DNA from 4 places in the Actinomadura keratinilytica genome. Region 1 is predicted to be linked to each of the others. Evidence: riboswitches for the same ligand, from Rfam matches in the RefSeq annotation. Region 1 holds a riboswitch; each other region holds the start of a gene.
What was found. Region 1 has a riboswitch for cyclic di-AMP ahead of ABD879_RS04785 (coiled-coil domain-containing protein). Riboswitches for the same ligand answer to the same signal wherever they lie in the genome.
Positions count from the first base shown of each region.

Region 2: it holds a riboswitch for cyclic di-AMP, as region 1 does, so the genes downstream of both, ABD879_RS16815 (CHAP domain-containing protein) here and ABD879_RS04785 (coiled-coil domain-containing protein) in region 1, are expected to answer to the same signal.
Region 3: it holds a riboswitch for cyclic di-AMP, as region 1 does, so the genes downstream of both, ABD879_RS04940 (peptidoglycan recognition protein family protein) here and ABD879_RS04785 (coiled-coil domain-containing protein) in region 1, are expected to answer to the same signal.
Region 4: it holds a riboswitch for cyclic di-AMP, as region 1 does, so the genes downstream of both, ABD879_RS20075 (C40 family peptidase) here and ABD879_RS04785 (coiled-coil domain-containing protein) in region 1, are expected to answer to the same signal.

Region 1 covers NZ_BAABDO010000008.1:84,311-89,122, reverse strand. Annotated here, with positions in the region: gene purL (phosphoribosylformylglycinamidine synthase subunit PurL) at 1-1,758, shown strand, start outside; gene ABD879_RS04785 (coiled-coil domain-containing protein) at 1,856-2,800, opposite strand; cyclic di-AMP (ydaO/yuaA leader) riboswitch at 2,804-2,979, opposite strand; gene ABD879_RS04780 (S8 family peptidase) at 3,199-4,368, opposite strand; gene ABD879_RS04775 (serine/threonine-protein kinase) at 4,535-4,812, opposite strand, start outside.
Region 2 covers NZ_BAABDO010000048.1:2,302-7,113, reverse strand. Annotated here, with positions in the region: gene ABD879_RS16820 (bifunctional glycosyltransferase/CDP-glycerol:glycerophosphate glycerophosphotransferase) at 1-1,188, opposite strand, end outside; gene ABD879_RS16815 (CHAP domain-containing protein) at 1,386-2,057, opposite strand; cyclic di-AMP (ydaO/yuaA leader) riboswitch at 2,114-2,265, opposite strand; gene ABD879_RS16810 (serine hydrolase) at 2,497-3,231, opposite strand; tRNA gene ABD879_RS16805 (tRNA-Pro) at 3,429-3,502, shown strand; gene ABD879_RS16800 (hypothetical protein) at 3,940-4,812, shown strand, end outside.
Region 3 covers NZ_BAABDO010000009.1:5,535-10,346, forward strand. Annotated here, with positions in the region: gene ABD879_RS04935 (L-talarate/galactarate dehydratase) at 1-641, shown strand, start outside; gene ABD879_RS04940 (peptidoglycan recognition protein family protein) at 1,127-1,930, opposite strand; cyclic di-AMP (ydaO/yuaA leader) riboswitch at 2,269-2,402, opposite strand; gene ABD879_RS04945 (cytochrome ubiquinol oxidase subunit I) at 2,801-4,153, shown strand; gene ABD879_RS04950 (cytochrome d ubiquinol oxidase subunit II) at 4,150-4,812, shown strand, end outside.
Region 4 covers NZ_BAABDO010000065.1:25,883-30,694, reverse strand. Annotated here, with positions in the region: gene ABD879_RS20090 (helix-turn-helix domain-containing protein) at 1-35, opposite strand, end outside; gene ABD879_RS20085 (ATP-binding protein) at 397-813, shown strand; gene ABD879_RS20080 (hypothetical protein) at 810-1,358, shown strand; gene ABD879_RS20075 (C40 family peptidase) at 1,386-2,360, opposite strand; cyclic di-AMP (ydaO/yuaA leader) riboswitch at 2,401-2,587, opposite strand; gene typA (translational GTPase TypA) at 2,784-4,637, shown strand.

The sequences.
Region 1 (4,812 bases):
AACATCGGCGGCGAGACCGTCTTCGACCCCTGCTACGCGCAGAACCCGCTGGTCAACGCCCTGTGCGTGGGCGTGATGCGGCATGCGGACATCAAGCGGGCCGTGGCGCCGGGCCCGGGCAACCGGGTGATCCTGTTCGGCGCGGGCACCGGCCCCGACGGCATCGGCGGCGCCTCGGTGCTGGCCTCGGCCACCTTCGACGAGGAGTCGCAGGCCAAGCGGCCCAGCGTGCAGGTCGGCGACCCGTTCATGGAGAAGCTGCTGATCGAGTGCTGCCAGGAGCTGTTCCGCGAGGACCTGGTGGTCGGCATCCAGGACCTCGGCGCGGCCGGGGTGTCGTGCGCCACCACCGAGCTGGCGGCCGCGGGCACCGGCGGCATGCACATCGAGCTCGACTCCGTCCCGCTGCGCGATGCGACCCTGCGCCCCGAGGAGATCCTCATGAGCGAGTCGCAGGAGCGCATGATGGCGGTGGTCGAGCCCGCCAAGGTGGACCGGTTCCTGGAGATCTGCGCCAAGTGGGAGATCCCCGCCACCGTGATCGGCGCGGTCACCGACACCGGCCGGCTGGTGATGACCTGGCGCGGCGAGAAGATCGTCGACATTCCGCCGGGCACCGCCGCCGACGAGGGCCCGGTCTACCACCGGCCGTACGAGCCGCCGGCCGACCTGGCCGCGCTGCAGTCCGACACCCCGGGCCGGCTGACCCGCCCGAGCACCGCCGACGAGCTGCGCCGCACCGTGCTGTGGCTGGCCGGGTCGCCGAACCTGGCGAGCAAGACCTGGGTGACCTCGCAGTACGACCGGTACGTGCTGGGCAACACCGTCCTGGCCATGCCCGAGGACGCGGGCGTGCTGCGGGTGGACGACGAGTCGGGCCTGGGCATCGCGCTGTCGCTGGACGGCAACGGCCGCTACACCCGCCTCGACCCGTACTCGGGCGCGCAGCTGGCCCTGTCGGAGGCGTACCGCAACGTCGCCGCCACCGGCGCCCGCCCGCTCGCGGTCACCAACTGCCTGAACTTCGGCTCCCCCGAGGACCCGGGCGTGATGTGGCAGTTCGCCCGCGCCGTCGAGGGGCTGGCGGACGCCTGCCGCTACCTGGGCACCCCGGTCACCGGCGGCAACGTCAGCTTCTACAACCAGACCGGCACCACGCCGATCAACCCGACGCCGGTCGTGGGCGTGCTGGGCGTGCACGACGACGTGCGGCGCCGCGTCGGCATCGCGTTCAGCAGCGAGGGCGCCACGCTGGCGCTGCTGGGCCAGACCCGCGAGGAGTTCGGCGGCTCGGAGTGGGCGCACGTCGTCTACGGGCACCTGGGCGGCCTGCCGCCGAAGGTGGACCTGCCCGCCGAGGTCGCGCTGGCCTCGGTGCTGGTCGCGGCGGCCCGCGAGGGCCTGCTGTCGGCGGCGCACGACCTGTCCGACGGCGGCCTGTCGCAGGCGCTGGTCGAGTCGTGCCTGCGCGGCGGGCTGGGCGCCCGGATCACGCTGCCCGGCGATCCGTTCGTGTCGCTGTTCAGCGAGTCGGTGGCCCGCGCCGTGGTGGCGGTCCGGCCGGGCTCCGAGGGCCGTCTGGCGGCGCTGTGCGAGGCCGCCGGGGTCCCGGTCACCCAGCTCGGCGTGACGGGCGGCGACGCGCTGCACATCTCCGCGCGCGGCGCCGACGGGCAGCCGCAGGAGCTGTTCTCCATCCCGCTCGCCGAACTGCGCGAGACGCACGAGCACATCGTCCCCAGCTACGCCAACGACTGACCCGCGCCGCCGACCCGCACGACGAGAGAAGGCCGCCGGCCCGCTGCGAAGCGGACGGCGGCCTTCGCCGTTTCCGGGCGCGGTCGCCCGAACGTCCTCAGAACACCGAGATGTGGACGTGGTCGTAGTGGTTGGCGGTGATGCCGCCGCGGTCCTCCATGGTGCGCCAGCCGGGGCTGCGCATGTCGTAGATGCGCTGCCGCCAGATCACGTACTTGATGCCCAGGCGGTTGGCGTTGGAGATGGCGTACTGGGCCGTGCGGTCGCCGAGGGCCTTGCCGCTCGCCGACGGCATCGTGCCGCCGGTGCTGACCATGAAGTCGCAGGCGCGTCCGGTGGCGTGGTCCTGCGGGTCGCCGGTCATCCGCACGCAGCCGATGATCGGGAACGGGCCGAACTCGATGTCGATGGTGTTCTTGACGTTCAGCATGCGGGGGGTGACCCCGCCCATCCCGGAGCTGGGGGACTCGGGCTTGAACTTCTTGATCAGCGCCTGGACCTTGCGCTTTTGCGTGCGCAGTTCGGCGATGTCCTTCTCCAGCTCCTGGACCTTCTTCTCGTACTCCTCGCGCGCCTTCTTCTGCTCGGTCACCAGCTGCTCGATCTGGCGCACCTTGGCCGCCTGATTGGACGCCACATGGCTGGCCAGGCTGGCGTTGTTGAGCACGTTGTCGGGGTCGTCGCTGGCCAGCACCGCCACGGCCGGGTCGGTGGTGCCCGTCATGTACTGGGTGGCCGCCATCTGCGCCACGATGGTGCGCGCGCTGTCGAGGTCCCGCTGGAGCAGGCGCTGCTTCTGCCGGGCCTTCTGGATGCCGTACTGGGCGTCCTTCAGCTTGGCCAGGTCGCCGCCGTACTCCTTGTCGAGCTGGGCGATCTGCTTGTTCAGCTTGGTCAGCCGGCCGGTGTCACCCGGGTCCGCCTGGGCGGGCGCCATGCCCGCCGACGTCACCAAGACGGCCGCCGCGGTGACGGCGAGAGCCAAGGCGGGGCGCCGCATCCGCACGGCATGACGTGGGCGGGTGGAGCTCGGGCTCTCCACGTCGTCTCCTCTCCTGTGACGCCTACCGGGTTAGCTGACGGGTTCGGGCCGGGAGTCCGCCCTATCGCGGCGGAGCCGCGAATTCACCCCGGTGCCGACGTGACCTGGCTGGCCGCCCGGCGCTTGGGTCCCCGGTTCCCGTGCCGTAGTACGGCCGCGGGATTCGGCTGGCTCGGCCAGCCTGCAGATCGGTTTGCGATCATGCCCACCCCCAGTGGGCGAAGGCTACTGTAAGGAACCGGTCGGGTCTTGGCCAAGATTAGACCCAAGGGAAACCTTGGATGGCCGGGACTGCGAGACGAGACGCACCGCCGCCCCGCAGCGTAGCGCGTCGGGGGCGCGCACAGCGGGACCCCCGCCCGGGCGGGCGGGGGTCCCAAGCCGAGGTGCGGCTGCGGTCAAGCGGTGCCCTTGTAGAGCAGCCGGTTGGGCGTGCCCTTCGGCATGCGCTTGAGGCGGTTCTTGGTGGCGTTGCCGTTCAGCCACTTCTGCACGGTCGGGAACGTGGCGCTGCGGTGCGACTGCAGGTACAGCGCCGCCGCCCCGGCGACGTGCGGGGACGCCATGGACGTGCCGGTCATCGTGGCCGTCTTGCCGCCGAGGTAGGTCGACTTGATGCCGTAGCCGGGCGCGAAGATGTCCACGCAGCCGCCGTAGTTGGAGAAGGCGGCGCGGTTGTCGTAGACGGTGGTCGCGCCGACCGCCTGCACCCATCCGGCGCTCGCCGGGGAGACGTTGCAGGCGTTCCGGTTCTCGTTGCCCGCCGCGACGGCGACGAAGACGCCCGACTTGGACAGGTTCGTCACGGCCGTGTTGAGCGCGGTGGACTTCTTGCCGCCGAGCGACAGGTTGGCGACCGCGGGCTTGACGGCGTTCTTGCGCAGCCAGTCGACGGCGGCGATGATGTCCGACACCGTGCCGTAGCCCTCGCAGTCCAGCACGCGCAGCGACCGCAGGTTGACCTTCTTGGCCACCCCGTAGGTCTTGGATCCGATCGTGCCCGCCACGTGCGTGCCGTGCCCGTTGCAGTCCCAGCCGCTGCTGAAGGACGGGGCCTTCCACACCGACTTGGCGCGGCCCTCGAACTGCGGGTGCGACCACGCGATGCCGGTGTCGATCACGTAGGCGTTCACGCCCTTGCCGGTGTTCTTGTAGTAGTACGACTTCGACAGCGGCAGTTTGCGCTGGTCGATGCGGTCCAGCCCCCACGCGGGCGACTTCTGCGTGGTGGTGGCCCGGTAGATCTGGTCCTGCTCGATCGCGGCGACGTTGCGGTTGCGGCGCAGCTTGTCCAGCTGCGCGGCGCTGAGCTTGGCGGCGAAGCCGTTGAGCGCGCCTCCGAACCGCTGGACGGATCCGGCCTTCACCTGCCCGGCGGTGGTCGCCGCCGAGGCGCCGTCCTTGAGCGTGACGATGTACTTGCCCGGAACGGGGGTGCCCTGCGCGGCCGTCACCTGGACCCGGACGGGCTCGGGGACGGCGGCGAGGGAGAGCGGCGCGGCGACGACGACCAGACCGGCCGTGACCGCACCGGTGACGAGGATTCTTCGTGGGGGGACAGAGCGCACCGGGTCTCCTTTGCCTGCGACGCGCCCGCGGCCCCCGTGGCCAACCAAGATCCAGGGCGCGTCGACAAGCCGGTACTTTATTGGAGAACGACCGGTAATTCACTGTAAAAACCGGAAATTGGGCAAAAATCCGTCAGCCGATGTGTGCGGTGATTAATCCGGCCCGTCACCCGCGGGAGAGCCGGGCGTGATAGGTCGCCTTGCCGCTCGGGCTCGTCCACACGTACTGCAGCGTGCCGTCCTGCTGCCGGGTGATCTGCACGTTCCCGCTGGTGCACGGTTTGGCGATGGTCAGCGCCATGCGCAGCGTCCGGTTGGTGCCCTGCGTCAGCGTCAGCGTCCCCGAGCAGCGCTCCTTCGGGTAGAAGGCGCGGGCGGACGTCGCCCCGGACTCGAACTCCACCTGGATCGGGAACTGCGCCCCGCGCGCCGCGTTGATCGCCG
Region 2 (4,812 bases), on a different contig from region 1:
GAGAACGTGGCCGCGCAAGCGCGCGCGGCCGTCCCGCACCGTCAGCTCGGTGGCCACGTTGAGGGGGCGCAGCTCACCGAGCGAGCAGTGCTGCAGCCCAAGATGCGTCACGTCCAGGATCCGGCGTGCCCGGTCCGACGACGCGTACCGCCCGCTCCAGAAGACGCGTCCGTCGTCCCGGCGCAACGCGGCACCGAGCACGGACGAGCCGCCCCGGTACTCCGCCGCAGCCAACGCCCCGTCCTGGTCGCCCTCGCGCAACAGGTACGCGGCGATGGCCGCCATCGGGTGGGCCTCCTCGTACACCCGGGGGTGGAGGCCGGCCAGATAGTCGGCGGCCAGCGCGCGGAACCCCTCCCGGTAGGCGGCGTCGCGGCACGGCAGGTCGCGCATGTACAGCAGCAGGTCGTGGTTGACAAACTTGACGTCCTTGGCGAGCCGCAGCTCCTCGTCGCCGTGCCGCAGCAGCAGCGCGTCGATGCGCCGGTGGATCTCCAGCCGGTCGGCGAAGTTGGCCAGTTCCGAACGCCGGCTGGAGATGGACCGCGCATGCGGCTCGACCAGCCAGTTGTAGACGCGGTGCGGGATGAGCGCCGTCCGGGACGCCGCCAGGTACGCCTCCGCCGTGAACAACAGGTCCTCATAGTGCAGCCGCTCGGCGAAACGCAGCCCGTGCCCCTCCAGGAAGGCGCGCCGGTAGAGCTTGTTGGTGGCGAGGGTGTCGTACAGCAGGTCCGGGTTGTCGCGCAGCGCGCCGTAGACCGCCGTCCTCCGGTAGAGCCACGGGTACCAGGGCCGCTCCCGGCCGCGCACCCGGCCCGTGTGGACGCGCGTGCACAGCCCGGAGACCAGGTCGGCGCCGGTGTCCTCGGCCGCGGTCAGCAGGTTGAGGCAGGCGTGCGGGTCCAGGACGTCGTCGCTGTCGAGGAACATCACGTACCGGCCGCGCGCCCGCGCCACCCCCGCGTTGCGCGGACGGCCGCACCCGCCGGAGTTGACCGGCAGCCGCACCGCCCGCACCCGCCCCGGATGCTCGGCGGCCAGCCGTTCGGCCACCGGCCCGGTCTCGTCGGCGCTCCCGTCGTCCACGACCACGACCTCGACGGCGCCCAGCGACTGCCTCAGCGCCGAACCGACCGCCCGGGGCAGCCGGCCCGCGTCGTTGTAGGCGATCACGACCACGCTCACGTCAGGGCCGTGCGGGACGTGCCCGTGCGGCCCTGCCCTCATGGACGTGTCCTCCCCCCGTCCCTGCTCGCGTGCCGGATACCTTTCCGGCCACCGCAACGACGGAGTAGAAGACACCACAAAAAAAGTGAATGATTGCGGCATTCAGGACGACAAAGGGCGCCCGGCATACGCCGGACGCCCTCGTCCACCGGACGTCAGTCGGCGTCGTAGTCCGGGTACCCGTACCCGGCGACGAGCGACTTGGACCGCACCCGCTTCTCCACGGCGTCGTTGGTGTTGCCCTCGACGGTGGTGATGGTGCCGTCCCCGTTGTCCTTGACGACCAGGCCGACGTGGTCGATACCGCTGATGCCGCCGTCGGGCCCGTTCTGCCAGTCGAAGAACACCACGGCCCCGGGCTTGGCCTTGTGCCCCCAGCGCCCCTTCTTGGCGAACCACCTGGCGTGCTGGACGGTGTAGGCGTCCCACCCCATGTCCTTGACACCGAGCTGCGCGCCCACCCAGGACACGAACATGTTGCACCACTCGGCGCCGTTGTAGTCGTCCACGCTGAAACCGCCGTCGCGCTCGGCCGTCATCTTCGCGTTGGGCGTCGACACGAACCAGTCGTGGTACTTGGTCTGCCGGCCGGGCCCCTCCTTGACGCCGACCTGCTCCAGGGCCAGGCGGATCGCCTCGGACGGCTCGACCTTGCGGATCGGCACCGCGTATCCCTCGGGCTTGTCACCGATGGAGACGGCCTTGTGCGCCTTCTCCACCTGCACCTGGGCGACGGTCCCCTTGTCCTGGGGCTGCCCCTCGGCGGAAGGGCCGATCAGCGCGAAGCCGACGGCCCCGGCCAGCACCGTCCCCACGGCGACCCCCACACCCAGGCGAGCCTCGAGGGAATGAGAAGCGGTTCGATCGGGCATGCAGAGAACTCCTTGTCTCCCATGACGCCTACCGGGTTAGCTGACGGATTCGGGCATGGAAGAGCCCTACGGCGCGCATCGTCGGCACGCCGATTCACCCCTGGGCCTGATCGGCCCGACGTGGGTTCCCGGCTCCGGTCCTCGCATCAGGCGCCGGACACGGATTCGGCCACGGCCGCCGCTGCCCACAGCGGCCGCTCACTGGTCTGAACTCGAAAGGGGGGCGCGTCCTCGCGCGCCACGGCCGCGCCCCGGGTCCCTCCCCGGGCCACGACAGGCCACGACGCATGGCGCGCGTCGCGGGATTCGGTCCGACGTTATCAGATCCCCACGCCAGAGCAAAAAAGGTAAAGCCGCTCTGACCTGCGACAACATCAAAACCGATCCCCTGTGGTCACAGGGTGCACACCTGTCGCGTCAGTGCCGTGATCCTGGCCGCCGCGGTGGCGTAGGACGTCCCCGCCGGCTGCAGCGTGAGAACCGCCACGACGTACCGCTCCCCCGGCCCCACGAGCCCGGTCGTATGCAGGACCGGCCGCCCCAGCCCCAGGTCCCCCGGCACCACCCCGGACGTCCCCTGCCCGAAGCCCGACCAGCCCTGCTTGACCGCCCACGGCTTCGACACCGCCCGCGGAATCCCGAAGTACTGGTCGTAGCCGTCCGTCCCCCGCCGGGTGGCCCTGCGCAGCTCCCGCAGCACGACATCGCGGTGCCGGGGCCGCGCCTTCTCCAGCAGATACCGGTACGCCTTCACCACGTCCGCGGCGCTGAGCGCGGTGTACCCCCAGAACCCGGGCTTGTCCGCGGGCGGCGGCCTGGTGTCGGTGAGCCCCATCCGGCGCGCCATCCGCTCGACGATCGCCCCGCGCCCACCGCGCCTCCACAACGCCGTCGCCGCCGCGTCGTCACTGGACCGCAGCATCAACCCCAGCCGCGGATCGACGTCCCGGCTCCGCTCCAGATGATCGAGCGCGATGAGGATCTTCACCACCGACGCCGACCGGAACACCTGGTGCGGCCGGTACTGCCGCACCGTCCTGCCGCTCTCCCGGTCGAACACCACGTACCCGACCCGCGTCCCCCGAGGCACCTTCGGCGTCGGGACCGCCTTCCGCGTCTCGGGAGTCACACTGGGAGCCGGCTCCACCGCACTGCTGCTCACCGCCCCCGGGACCCGCTCCGTCTCCCGGCCACACCCACAGAGCGCCCCGGCCACAACCACCAGAGCCACCCCGCCCCGGCCCGCCCGAGCCCAGGCTCCCGCTATCTCGGTACGCATGACCCCGCAGACTGCGCTACAGTAATCACGCCTGCTGCGGCAGGCGCCGGGACGTAGCGCAGTTTGGCAGCGCACTTGACTGGGGGTCAAGGGGTCGTGGGTTCAAATCCCGCCGTCCCGACAGGTCAGAGGCCGGTTCCGATCATTCGGAACCGGCCTTTCGTCGTCCGTACGGCCAGGATGTACAGCTACGGCCCCGTACCCGGTGGTCCCCAAGTGGTCCCCATCAGCGCCCACCAGCCGCCTCAGCGCGCCCCTGGCGGCCTCCCTCAGCACCTGGGCATAGACCTCCCCCGTGATGCCGATCTGGCCACGCCGAAGAATCTGCATCGCCTCACGCGGATGGACGTCCAGCGCGGCCCAGCAGCGAACCGCACGTGCGCCGCACGCCATGAACCTTGATCAACCGCACCCCCGCACGCTCGGCCCCCCCTTTGAAGCTGCGGTTGACGTTCCGCAGCCCGATCAGACGCCCCATCCGCGTCGTGAAGATCAGCCCCCTTGCCCGTCCAGCGCTCCCCACGCGCCGTGCACTCGCTTTCCTGACGCTTCTGCCGGATGCGCAGTGCGGCGAAAGTTCACTACGACGGGTATCTGTCGAGGATCGCGCGTGACCTGAAGACACCGTCCCCCCAACTCGCGCGAGCCGTCGACTCTGCACTCGGTGCGGAGGGCCGGCTTGCAGCTCTCCGCACCGTTGGTGAGGAGCGCTCGCTGGAACCGGGTACCCGGGAGGAGGATGAGGACGAGATGGAACGGCGCACTCTCCTACAGGCGCTCGCGGCACTCGGTCTGCCCGCGTCTCCGATCTCCGAAGCCCTCCGGAACATCCGGATCAGCGTCCACCGCACCGTCGGCGGCGGAGAGGACGGTCACATCGACGAGTGGGACGAGATCGTCGTCGAGTACGGTCACCTGTACGTGCCGACACCTCCGCGTCGCCTGCTGCTCGACCTGGCGAGCGACCTGGTGACCGTCCAGCAGATCATCAAGCGCAAGCAGCAGGAGGACGCCCGGAGGAACCGAGCCCACAGCACGTCCGCGCCCTGGAGCCGCGTCGCCGCCGAACTCTGCGCGCTCATGGCCAAGACGCTCAGCAACCTCGGGCGACCGCGCGAGGCCCGCGAATGGTGGAGGACCGCGCAGAGCGCCGCTGAGGCGTCCGGTGACACAGATCTCGCCCTGTGGATCGCGGGGGGACGACTGGCGCATGGGCTCTATGAGCGCCGCCCCGCCGCCGTCCTCCTCGCCAGGGCGGACAAGGTGCTCGAACGTGTCTCGGATGCCCCGTCCCGCGGCCTCCTGCACGTCCGGGGGGTGCGCGCACAGCTGCTGGCGCCGGCGGGAGATGCCGACGAGGCGACGGCGGAGCTTCAGATGTGCGGCGAGATGTCCGGGACACTACCGCCGTCGATCACCAGCGAGGTGCAC
Region 3 (4,812 bases), on a different contig from region 1:
CCGCCGCGGTCGGCCGCGGCATCGGCGGCATCAAGATCAAGGTCGGTCATCCCGACGCCCGGGTGGACCTGGCCCGGGTGAAGGCCGTCCGCGACAAGCTCGGCGAGGACGTCTTGCTCATGGTGGACGCCAACCAGCAGTGGGACCGGCCCACCGCGCAGCGCCTCGGCCGGGCCCTGGAGGAGTTCGCGCTGACCTGGATCGAGGAGCCGCTGGACGCCTACGACCACGCCGGCCACGCCGCGCTCGCCGCGTCCCTGGACACCCCGATCGCCACCGGTGAGATGCTCACCAGCGTCGCCGAGCACGCCGAGCTGATCCGCGTCGGCGCCGCCGACATCATCCAGCCCGACGCGCCCCGCATCGGCGGCATCACCCCGTTCCTGCGCCTGGCCGCGCTCGCCGACCACAACCGCCTGCAGCTCGCCCCGCACTTCGCGATGGAGATCCACCTGCACCTGGCCGCCGCCTACCCGCAGGAGCCGTGGGTCGAGCACTTCGAATGGCTGGAGCCGCTGTTCAACGAGCGCCTGGAGATCCGCGACGGCCGCATGCTGGTGCCGGACCGTCCCGGTCTCGGCCTCACTCTCAGCGACCGCGTCCCCGGCTGGACCGCGGACACCTGCGAGTTCACCTCCTGACACCGACGCGCCCGCCGAGGCAGCCGGACCGATCGGTGTCCGCCACAGGAAGGGCCATCTCCCGCCCGCGGCGGCCGCACCCGTAAGGTGCGGTACGGCTTCGCGGGCCCCGCGCCGGGTGCCCGGCTCGTCCCCCGTTGGGCCGGGCGCCCGAGCGCGGTCGGGAGACGGCACCCCCATCGCCCGTTCTCGGCGCGTCGCGGCTTCGCGGGTGTTCCGCCCCTCGCTGCGTCGGTTCGGTGTCCGTCGTCGGAATGGCCGCGTTTGGTGGTGTTGACCATGCTCCGTCGAGTGCGGTGCGGTTTTGTGGGCCCCGCGCCGGGTGCCCGGCTCGTCCCCCGTTGGGCCGGGCGCCCGAGCGCGGTCGGTTGAAGACGCTTCCACCTGTGCGGCTCTCGGTCGTTGGCGCCGGTGGTGGTAACGGCCGTTTTCGGTGTTCGTCCCGGCCAGGGGACGCGGCCGTCAGCGTCTGCGTTCCGTGGACGTCAGGCGGAGCGGAGGGCGGCGGCGACGCGCTTGCGCAGGCGCGGCAGGGTCGGGGCGAACGCGTAGCCGCAGCAATCGGTGTCGTTGAACTTCATGTGCGGCACGATCGCCTTCATCGGGTCGAGGTCGTACTGGCGGCACAGCCAGGCGATCAGCTCGGTGAGCGAGTCCTGCAGGCGGCGGGGCGGCATGACCGAGTTGTAGGTGCCCTCGCATTCGATGCCGACGGTGTAGCCGTTGGCGCCGGCGACGTGGGTGCCGATCACCATCCGGCCCCTGCGGGCGGCGGCGAGACTGCCCTTGCGGCCCTCCATGATGTGACCGCCCCGGCTGATGGTGAAGTGCTGGCCGGTGTCACCCCATCCCTGTCCCATGTGCGCGCCCTGGATGGAACGCGCGAGCCGGAAGCCCTGCCGCAGCGAGTAGTCGGTGACGTTGGGGGTACACGTGTGGTGCACCACGATGTACTCGGGTGCGCGGGACAGCACCGTCGCCCGCCGGTAGGGGGTGCGCGCTCCCCATTCACTGGTCGAGTGGATGAGCGGGGCACCCTTCCCCTGTTTACGCGTTTTTCGGGACGACCTGGACTCGTCGGGCCGGGCGGCCTGCGCCATTCCGGTGGCATCGCCCGCGTCGGTGGCGTTCGCGGCGTTCGCCACCTCGTGTTCGGCCGACGGGCCCAGTGCCGCGGCGACGCCGAGCGCCGCACTCCCCAGCAGGACTCCACCGCCCAGCAGGACCGAGCGACGCGGCATCTCGGTGGGCCAAAGGTCGGTGCGGCGGTGCTTGGCGTTCGGGTTCATGGGGGTATTTCCTTCCGGGGAACTGGTCTGGAGGAATTCGGGCAGCAAAAAGAGAGCAGGCGTGAAGAACGCGCGGGAAATGGGGGCGTGCGGCTGCGCCGGAAACGTTGAGCCGTGCGGAGGACGGCCCTGATCGCCGATGGCGGGGGAGGTGTCGAAGGCCCGGTGCCGGCGGCGGGGTCACCGCCGCGGGGAGGCGGGGGAGCGGCGCGGCCGGAACGGCGCGAAGCGGGCGGCCAAGGGGACCGCCCCGTCTATCAGGGCGTTGGCATCGTCATGAGGCGGCTGCGGCGTGCCGCTGGGGTGGCGGGGCAGAGCCGGGCAGGCTCCTTCATGTCCTCTCCTCTCCTTGACTGCCGACCGGGTTAGCTGACGGGTTCGGACCAAGGAGCGGCCCTACCGCGGCTGCCCGCGGATTCACCCCGAAGAACTGTTGGGTCCCCGGTTCCCAGGCGGCCGGCGCCGTGGGATTAGGCGCCCCGCCGGCCGGTGCACCGGACGGCGGAGTACCACGGACCATAGGAGATGCGGCAAAGAACTCGCAAACCTTCGAAGGTAAAAACTAAAGACGATCTTTGTGTGTGCGTCTTCCGGCCGCCGGTCACATCGATCACAGCAATCACAGGCAGAACATGCATCGCGAGAAACCACTTATGCGGGGGGTGCGGAGCGGCAGATTCCTCCGCGAACAGGCGCCGCGCCGTCACACAGCTCCGGAATTGTGACCAAGGACACCTTGGTCCATCGGTATGGAGGACTTGCCGTCGCCGGACGGTCCGACGGGCACCGGAGGGGGCGGGCGAGTGAACCCGGCGTTCGCGGTGATGAAAGGGGGGCACGGATCGCAGCGGTTCCGCCGGGGAGGGACGCATGGGAGTGCTGGCCGACGCCGCGACGCCGGCCGATCTGGTGGCCGCGCGGACGCAGATGGGGATATCCCTCGGCTGGCACATCATCCTCGCCTGCTTCGGCGTGGGCATGCCGGCGCTGACGGTCTTCGCGCAGTGGCGCGGCATCCGGACCGGCGACGAGGCGTACCGGCGGCTCGCGCACCGCTGGGCCAAGGCGATGGGCGTGATGTTCGCCGTCGGCGCGGTGTCCGGCACGATCCTTTCGTTCGAAATGGGTTTGCTGTGGCCCGGGCTGATGGCGACCTACGGGCAGGTGCTCGGGCTGCCGTTCGCGTTCGAGGGGTTCGCCTTCTTCATCGAGGCCATCTTCCTGGGCGTCTACCTGTACGCCTGGGACCGGCTGCCGCCCCGCGTGCACCTGCTGACCGGGCTGCCGGTGTGCGTCGCCGGGGTCGCGTCGGCGTTCTTCGTCGTCAGCGCCAACGCCTGGATGAACCAGCCGCGCGGGTTCGACCTGGCGGACGGCAGGGTCACCCGAGTGCGCCCCTGGGCGGCGATGTTCAACCCGGCCACGCCCTGGCAGACCGTCCACATGATCCTTGCCGCGTTCATGGTCGCCGGCTTCGGCATCGCCGCCGTGTACGCCGCGGGAATGCTGCGCGGCCGCCGCGACCGCTACCACCGCATCGGGCTGCTGCTGCCGTTCACGGTGGCGGCGGTCATCACGCCGTTCCAGATCGCGGTCGGGGACGGCCTGGCCCGGCTGCTCGCCGACCGCCAGCCCGCCAAGCTCGCCGCCATCGAAGGGCTCAACGAGACCGGCTCGCACGTCCCCCTGTCCGTGGGCGGCCTCTACCTGGACGGGGAGATGCGGTACGCCATCCGCATCCCGAACGCGCTGTCGATCCTGGTCGGCTACCGGCCCGGCACGGTCGTCCAGGGGCTGGACAGGGTGCCGGTCGCCGACCGTCCGCCGGTCAACGCGGTGCACCTGAGCTTCCAGCTGATGGTGGCGATCGGGTTCGCCCTGCTGCTGCTCGGCTGCTGGCTGGCGGTCGTGTGGTGGCGCCGCCGCGACCTGCCCCGCACCCGCTGGTTCCTGTGGCCGACCGTGCTGTCCGGCCCGGCCGCGGTGCTCGCGCTGGAGACCGGCTGGGTCACCACCGAGGTCGGCCGCCAGCCGTGGATCGTCTGGCAGCACCAGCGCACCGCGGACGCGGTCAACCCGGCGCCCGGCCTGTGGGCGGGGCTGGTCGTGGTGCTCGCCGTGTACGTCGTGCTGACCGTGGCCACCGTCTACGTCCTTCTCCGGCTGCGCGGCCGGCACGTCGCCGCACCCCAGGAGGACTGGACGCAGGAGCACGCGCCGTGACCGCCGCGCAGTGGCTGCTGCTCTTCGCGTGGGCGGGCCTCACCCTGTACGCGCTGTTCGGCGGGGCCGATTTCGGCGGCGGGTTCTGGGACGCGCTGGCCGGCGGCGCCCGGCGCGGCCGCGCCCAGCGCGAGCTGATCGAGCACTCCATCGGCCCGGTCTGGGAGGCCAACCACGTCTGGCTGATCTTCGTGCTGGTGATGTTCTGGACCTGCTTCCCCGGGGTCTTCGCCTCGGTCGCCTCCACCCTCTACATACCGCTGACCCTCGTGGCGATCGGGATCATCGCGCGGGGGGCGGCGTTCGCGTTCCGCAAGGCCAGCACCGAGCTGTGGCAGTTGCGGCTGTTCGGCGGCGCGTTCGCGCTGTCGTCGGTGCTCACCCCGTTCTTCCTCGGCACCATCGCGGGCGGTGTCGCGTCCGGACGCGTCCCCTACGGGCTCGCCGCCGGCGACATCGTGACGAGCTGGTGGAACGCCACCTCGCTGATGGCCGGTGCGCTGGCGGTGGGCGCCACCGCCTACCTGGCGGCCGTCTACCTCACCGCCGACGCGCGCCGCGGCGGCGACCCGGGGCTGGCCGACGCGTTCCGCCTGCGCGGCCTGTGCACCGCCGTGATCACCGGCGTCATCGCGATCCTGGGCGTCTTCGTCGTGCGG
Region 4 (4,812 bases), on a different contig from region 1:
GCGAGTCGGCGGCGACGGACATAGGGGCTCGGCATGGCCGTCTCCCTCCGTGTGATGACACAGCGTGCGGATCGCTAACTTTCTGCGGCCGATCGGCATCACGCAATGTAATGGCCGGTTGCGGTCGTGCGCCCCGGTTCCGCAACTCTTTTCGCATCACGGGCCGGAATTCGCACGTGCGCGGGCTGCACGTGCGCGTACGTGCAGTGCGAGCACGGCACGGGCATGAGGCGGAATTAACGGTGCGGGATCGTGCCAATCGAGGCGCCGACCGGCCGCAGTCGCCGATAGTTCGTGCTCGGACGGCCACGCGTTGTGACGATGTGCGGGAGGCGGAGGGTGAATCCCCGACGCTCCGTCAGGCTCCTTCAGCATCCGAGGTGTCCCATGCCCCTGATGGCGATCCCCGCGACCGGCGCCGCTCCGCTGCACTGGCGCCGTGTCTTCCCCGGCGGTCTCGAACAGGTCGCCCGTGCACGCAGGTTCGTCGCCTGCCTGCTCGACGGCTGCCCATACCTGGACGACGTCCTACTGGCCGCGGACGAGCTGGCGGCCAACGCGCTCCGCCACACCAGGTCCGGCCAGGACGGCGGCTCGTTCACCGTCGAAGTCCTGCGGTGCGACGGCCAGGTCGCGGTGTCGGTCGCCGACCAGGGCGGCCCGGGCGTGCCCGTCCCGGCGGACGCGTCCGAGTGGGCCGAGACCGGGCGCGGCCTGCGGACCCTCGCCCTGCTGGCCGACACCTGGGGCTGGCACGGCAACGCCGAGGGCCGCACCGTGACCGCAGTCTTCACCGAGGAGAAGGCCGCGTGAACGGCGGACTGGCGGCTCAGCACGGCAGGCTCCAGGACCGGGTCGACTCGGTGATGCTGATCGCGATGCGGGCCGACGTCCGCGCGATCCACACGGTCGCGGGCGACGGCCGGGCGGACTGGCAGACCCGCACCTTCGTGCGCGAGGCGCGGCGGCTGACACTCGGCTGCGCGGCCGGGCTGAGCGCCGTCCTGGACAGGCACCGGCCGGGCACGGACCCGTACGGCCACGAGGTCTGCCGGGCCTGCGGCACGTCCGCCTGCTCGACGCTCAAGGCCATCGCGGACGTCTTCGCAGCATATGCGGTCCGTCCGGCGGCCGTGGACCGCGCGGAGGCGTGGCGGCGGGCGGACGCGTACCTGGGGTCGCGCGGGGTGCCGCTGGTCATCGAGGAGTTCGCCGAGGGATTCGTCGCCCGGCCCGTCCCCGGCGGCAACGGCCTGCTGGTCGTCGACCGGGCCACCGGGGCGCTCACCCGCTGGCCGGACCTGCCCACCGCCGAATTGGTCGAGCGCTACCGCCATTACCTGCGCGGCGCGCCGTAGGCCGTCGGCTCCCCGTCCCGCGCCGGGTCAGGAGATGCGGTTGGCGCCCGCGTAGTCGGAGCGGTCCGACAGCTTGGAGATCTTGACGACGTCGCCGGTCTGCGGGGCGTGCAGGTACTTGCCGCCGCTCAGGTAGATCCCCATGTGGTGCAGGTCGCTGCCGAAGTAGACCAGGTCGCCCGAGCGCAGTTCGCTGCGGTCGACCTTGCGGCCCAGCTCGTAGAGGGCGCCGGTGTAGTGCGGCAGGCCCTTCTTGCCGACCTGCGCGTACGCCCACACCACCAGGCCCGAGCAGTCGAAGCTGTTCGGGCCGGCCGCGGCCCACACGTACGGGCTGCCGAGCTTGGAGTAGGCCTTGCGCGCCATCTTGGCGGGCAGCCCGGAGCCCTTGATGGTGGCCGTCAGGCCGGTCCGGGGGTCCCTGGCCTTGGTCGTGGTGAGCTTGTCGAGCCGCTTTTCGACCTCCTCGACCTTGGCCTTGGCGGCGCTGCGGGCGGTCTGCGCCTGGGCGGCGGCGCGCTGCACCTGCGCCGTCTTCGCGGCGGCCTCGCGCTTCGCCTGGTCGGCCCGGTCGATCTGCGCCTGCAGGCGTCCCAGCGCGGCGGTCTGGTTCTGCACCAGGTAGGCCGACGCCGACAGGGTCCTGGCGTCGCCGGAGGAGAAGAACAGCGTGTCGGGGCCGCCGCTCATGTAGTTGGCGGCGGCGAGCTTGCCGAGCTGGGCGCGGGCGGGGGCGGCCTGCCGCTCCAGCGCGGCGGCGGTCCGGGCGGCGGCGCGTTCGGCGCGCCGGGCCCTGCCCAGTTCGACGCGCGTCTTGTTGTACTGCTCGGTGAGCTTCTCGGCTTCGGTGTTCAGCGCGTCCAGCTGCTTGCGCAGTTCGCTCTCGCTGGGGCGGCCGGGGTCGGCGAGGCGCGGCGCGGCGGGCGGGGCGGTCGCGGCGGCGGGGGCGACGGCCCAGCCGAGGGCGACGGAGGCCGCGGCGGCCGCGGTGAGGGCGGACACGGCGACACGCCGTGGACGGTGACCGGGGGGCAAGGTCGTGCACTCCTCTCCTCATCCGCCTACCGGGTTAGCTGACGGGTTCGGGCCGGGAGTTCGCCCTACGACGCGGGCGCGCGTCACCGCGGTGACGGTGCGACCTGCGTCGATTCACCCCGAGTCCCGGGGGCGGCGGCGCCCCGGGATGTGGTTCCCCGGCTCCCCGCGAGGGGATTCGGCGGTCCGGCCGCAGCCCGCGCAGTGGTCCGGCGGGCTCCGAGACGGCCGGGTCCGGAGAGAGTACAAATAAACCGCAAAACCCGGCAACCAGGGCATATGGGATAAAGGGCTGCGCGGTTCGCCGGGGCGGTACGGACCGGCAAGTAGAATCGCAGACGGCCGCGGCTCCGCGGCGACTCCCTGCACCTTCACCAGAGCGAGAAGCGCATGCCCATCTCCACCCGCGACGACCTCCGGAACGTCGCGATCGTCGCCCACGTCGACCACGGCAAGACGACGCTGGTCGACGCCATGCTCTGGCAGTCCGGGGCGTTCCGCGCGAACCAGGACGTCAACGAGCGCGTGCTGGACTCCGACGCCCTGGAGCGGGAGAAGGGCATCACGATCCTGGCCAAGAACACCGCCGTCCGGCACGGCGGGCTCACCATCAACATCATCGACACCCCCGGCCACGCCGACTTCGGCGGCGAGGTCGAGCGCGGCCTGTCCATGGTGGACGGGGTGGTGCTGCTGGTGGACGCCAGCGAGGGCCCGCTGCCGCAGACCCGGTTCGTGCTGCGCAAGGCCCTGGAGGCCCGGCTGCCGGTCATCCTGGTGATCAACAAGACCGACCGGCCGGACGCCCGCATCGCCGAGGTCGTCGACGAGACCTACGAGCTGTTCATGGACCTCGGCGCCGACGACGAGCAGATCGAGTTCCCCATCGTCTACGCCTCCGGCCGCGCCGGCCGGGCGTCCCTGCAGGCCCCCGGCAACGGCGAGCTGCCCGACTCGCCCGACCTGGAACCGCTCTTCCAGGTGATCAGGGACACCGTGCCGGCGCCGTCCTACGACCCCGACAGCCCGCTGCAGGCGCACGTCACCAACCTGGACGCCTCCAGCTACCTCGGCCGCATCGCGCTGTGCCGGGTGCACGCAGGCACCATCAAGAAGGGCCAGCAGGTCGCCTGGTGCCGCCGCGACGGCAGCGTCGAGCGGGTGCGGGTCAGCGAGCTGCTGATGACCGAGGCGCTGGAGCGCAAGCCCGCCGAGGAGGCCGGGCCCGGCGACATCATCGCCATCGCCGGCATCCCCGACATCATGATCGGCGAGACCATCGCCGACCCGGACGACCCGCGCCCGCTGCCGCTGATCACCGTGGACGAGCCCGCGATCTCCATGACGATCGGCACCAACACCGGGCCGCTGGCCGGCCGGGAGAAGGGCACCAAGGTCACCGCCCGGCTGGTCAAGGACCGCCTGGACCGCGAGCTGGTCGGCAACGTGTCCATCCGGGTGCTGCCCACCGACCGCCCCGACGCCTGGGAGGTGCAGGGCCGCGGCGAGCTGGCCCTGGCCATCCTGGTGGAGAACATGCGCCGCGAGGGCTATGAGCTGACCGTCGGCAAGCCCCAGGTCGTCGCCAAGGAGATCGACGGCAAGAAGCACGAGCCCGTCGAGCGGCTCACCGTCGACATCCCCGAGGAGCACCTGGGCGCCGTCACCCAGCTGCTGGCCGTCCGCAAGGGCCGCATGGAGCAGATGACCAACCACGGCACCGGCTGGATCCGGCTGGAGTTCCTGGTCCCGGCGCGCGGCCTGATCGGGTTCCGCACCGAGTTCCTCACCGAGACCCGCGGCACCGGCATCGCCCACCACGTCTTCGAGGGCTACGAGCCGTGGTTCGGCGAGCTGCGCACCCGCCCCACCGGCTCGCTGGTCGCCGACCGCTCCGGCGCCGCCACCGCCTACGCCCTCATCAACCTGCAGGAGCGCGGCACCTTCTTCGTCGGCCCGGGCACCGAGGTCTACGAGGGCATGATCGTCGGTGAGAACTCCCGCGCCGATGACATGGACGTCAACATCTGCAAGGAGAAGCAGAAGACCAACATCCGCTCGTCCACCGCCGAGGCGACGGAGACGCTGACGCCCCCGCGCCCGCTGAGCCTGGAGCAGGCCCTGGAGTTCATCCGCGAGGACGAGTGCGTCGAGGTCACCCCGTCCGCCGTGCGCCTGCGCAAGGTCGTCCTGGACGCCAAGGAGCGCGAACGCATCCGCGCCCGCACCAAGCGCAACGCCTGACCCGCGCCGCCGCGCCGGTCAGACCTGCCGCGTGGCGTACCGGAGCCCGGCTCCACCCTGGCCCACGCCCCCCTGCGAGTGGGCGGGGTGCGTGCGCCTTTGACGCAGCTCGCATGCGTGTTGACACGGCATGACGGTGCGGCTGCACCCGGCGGGAGATCTGTACCGGTGCGGC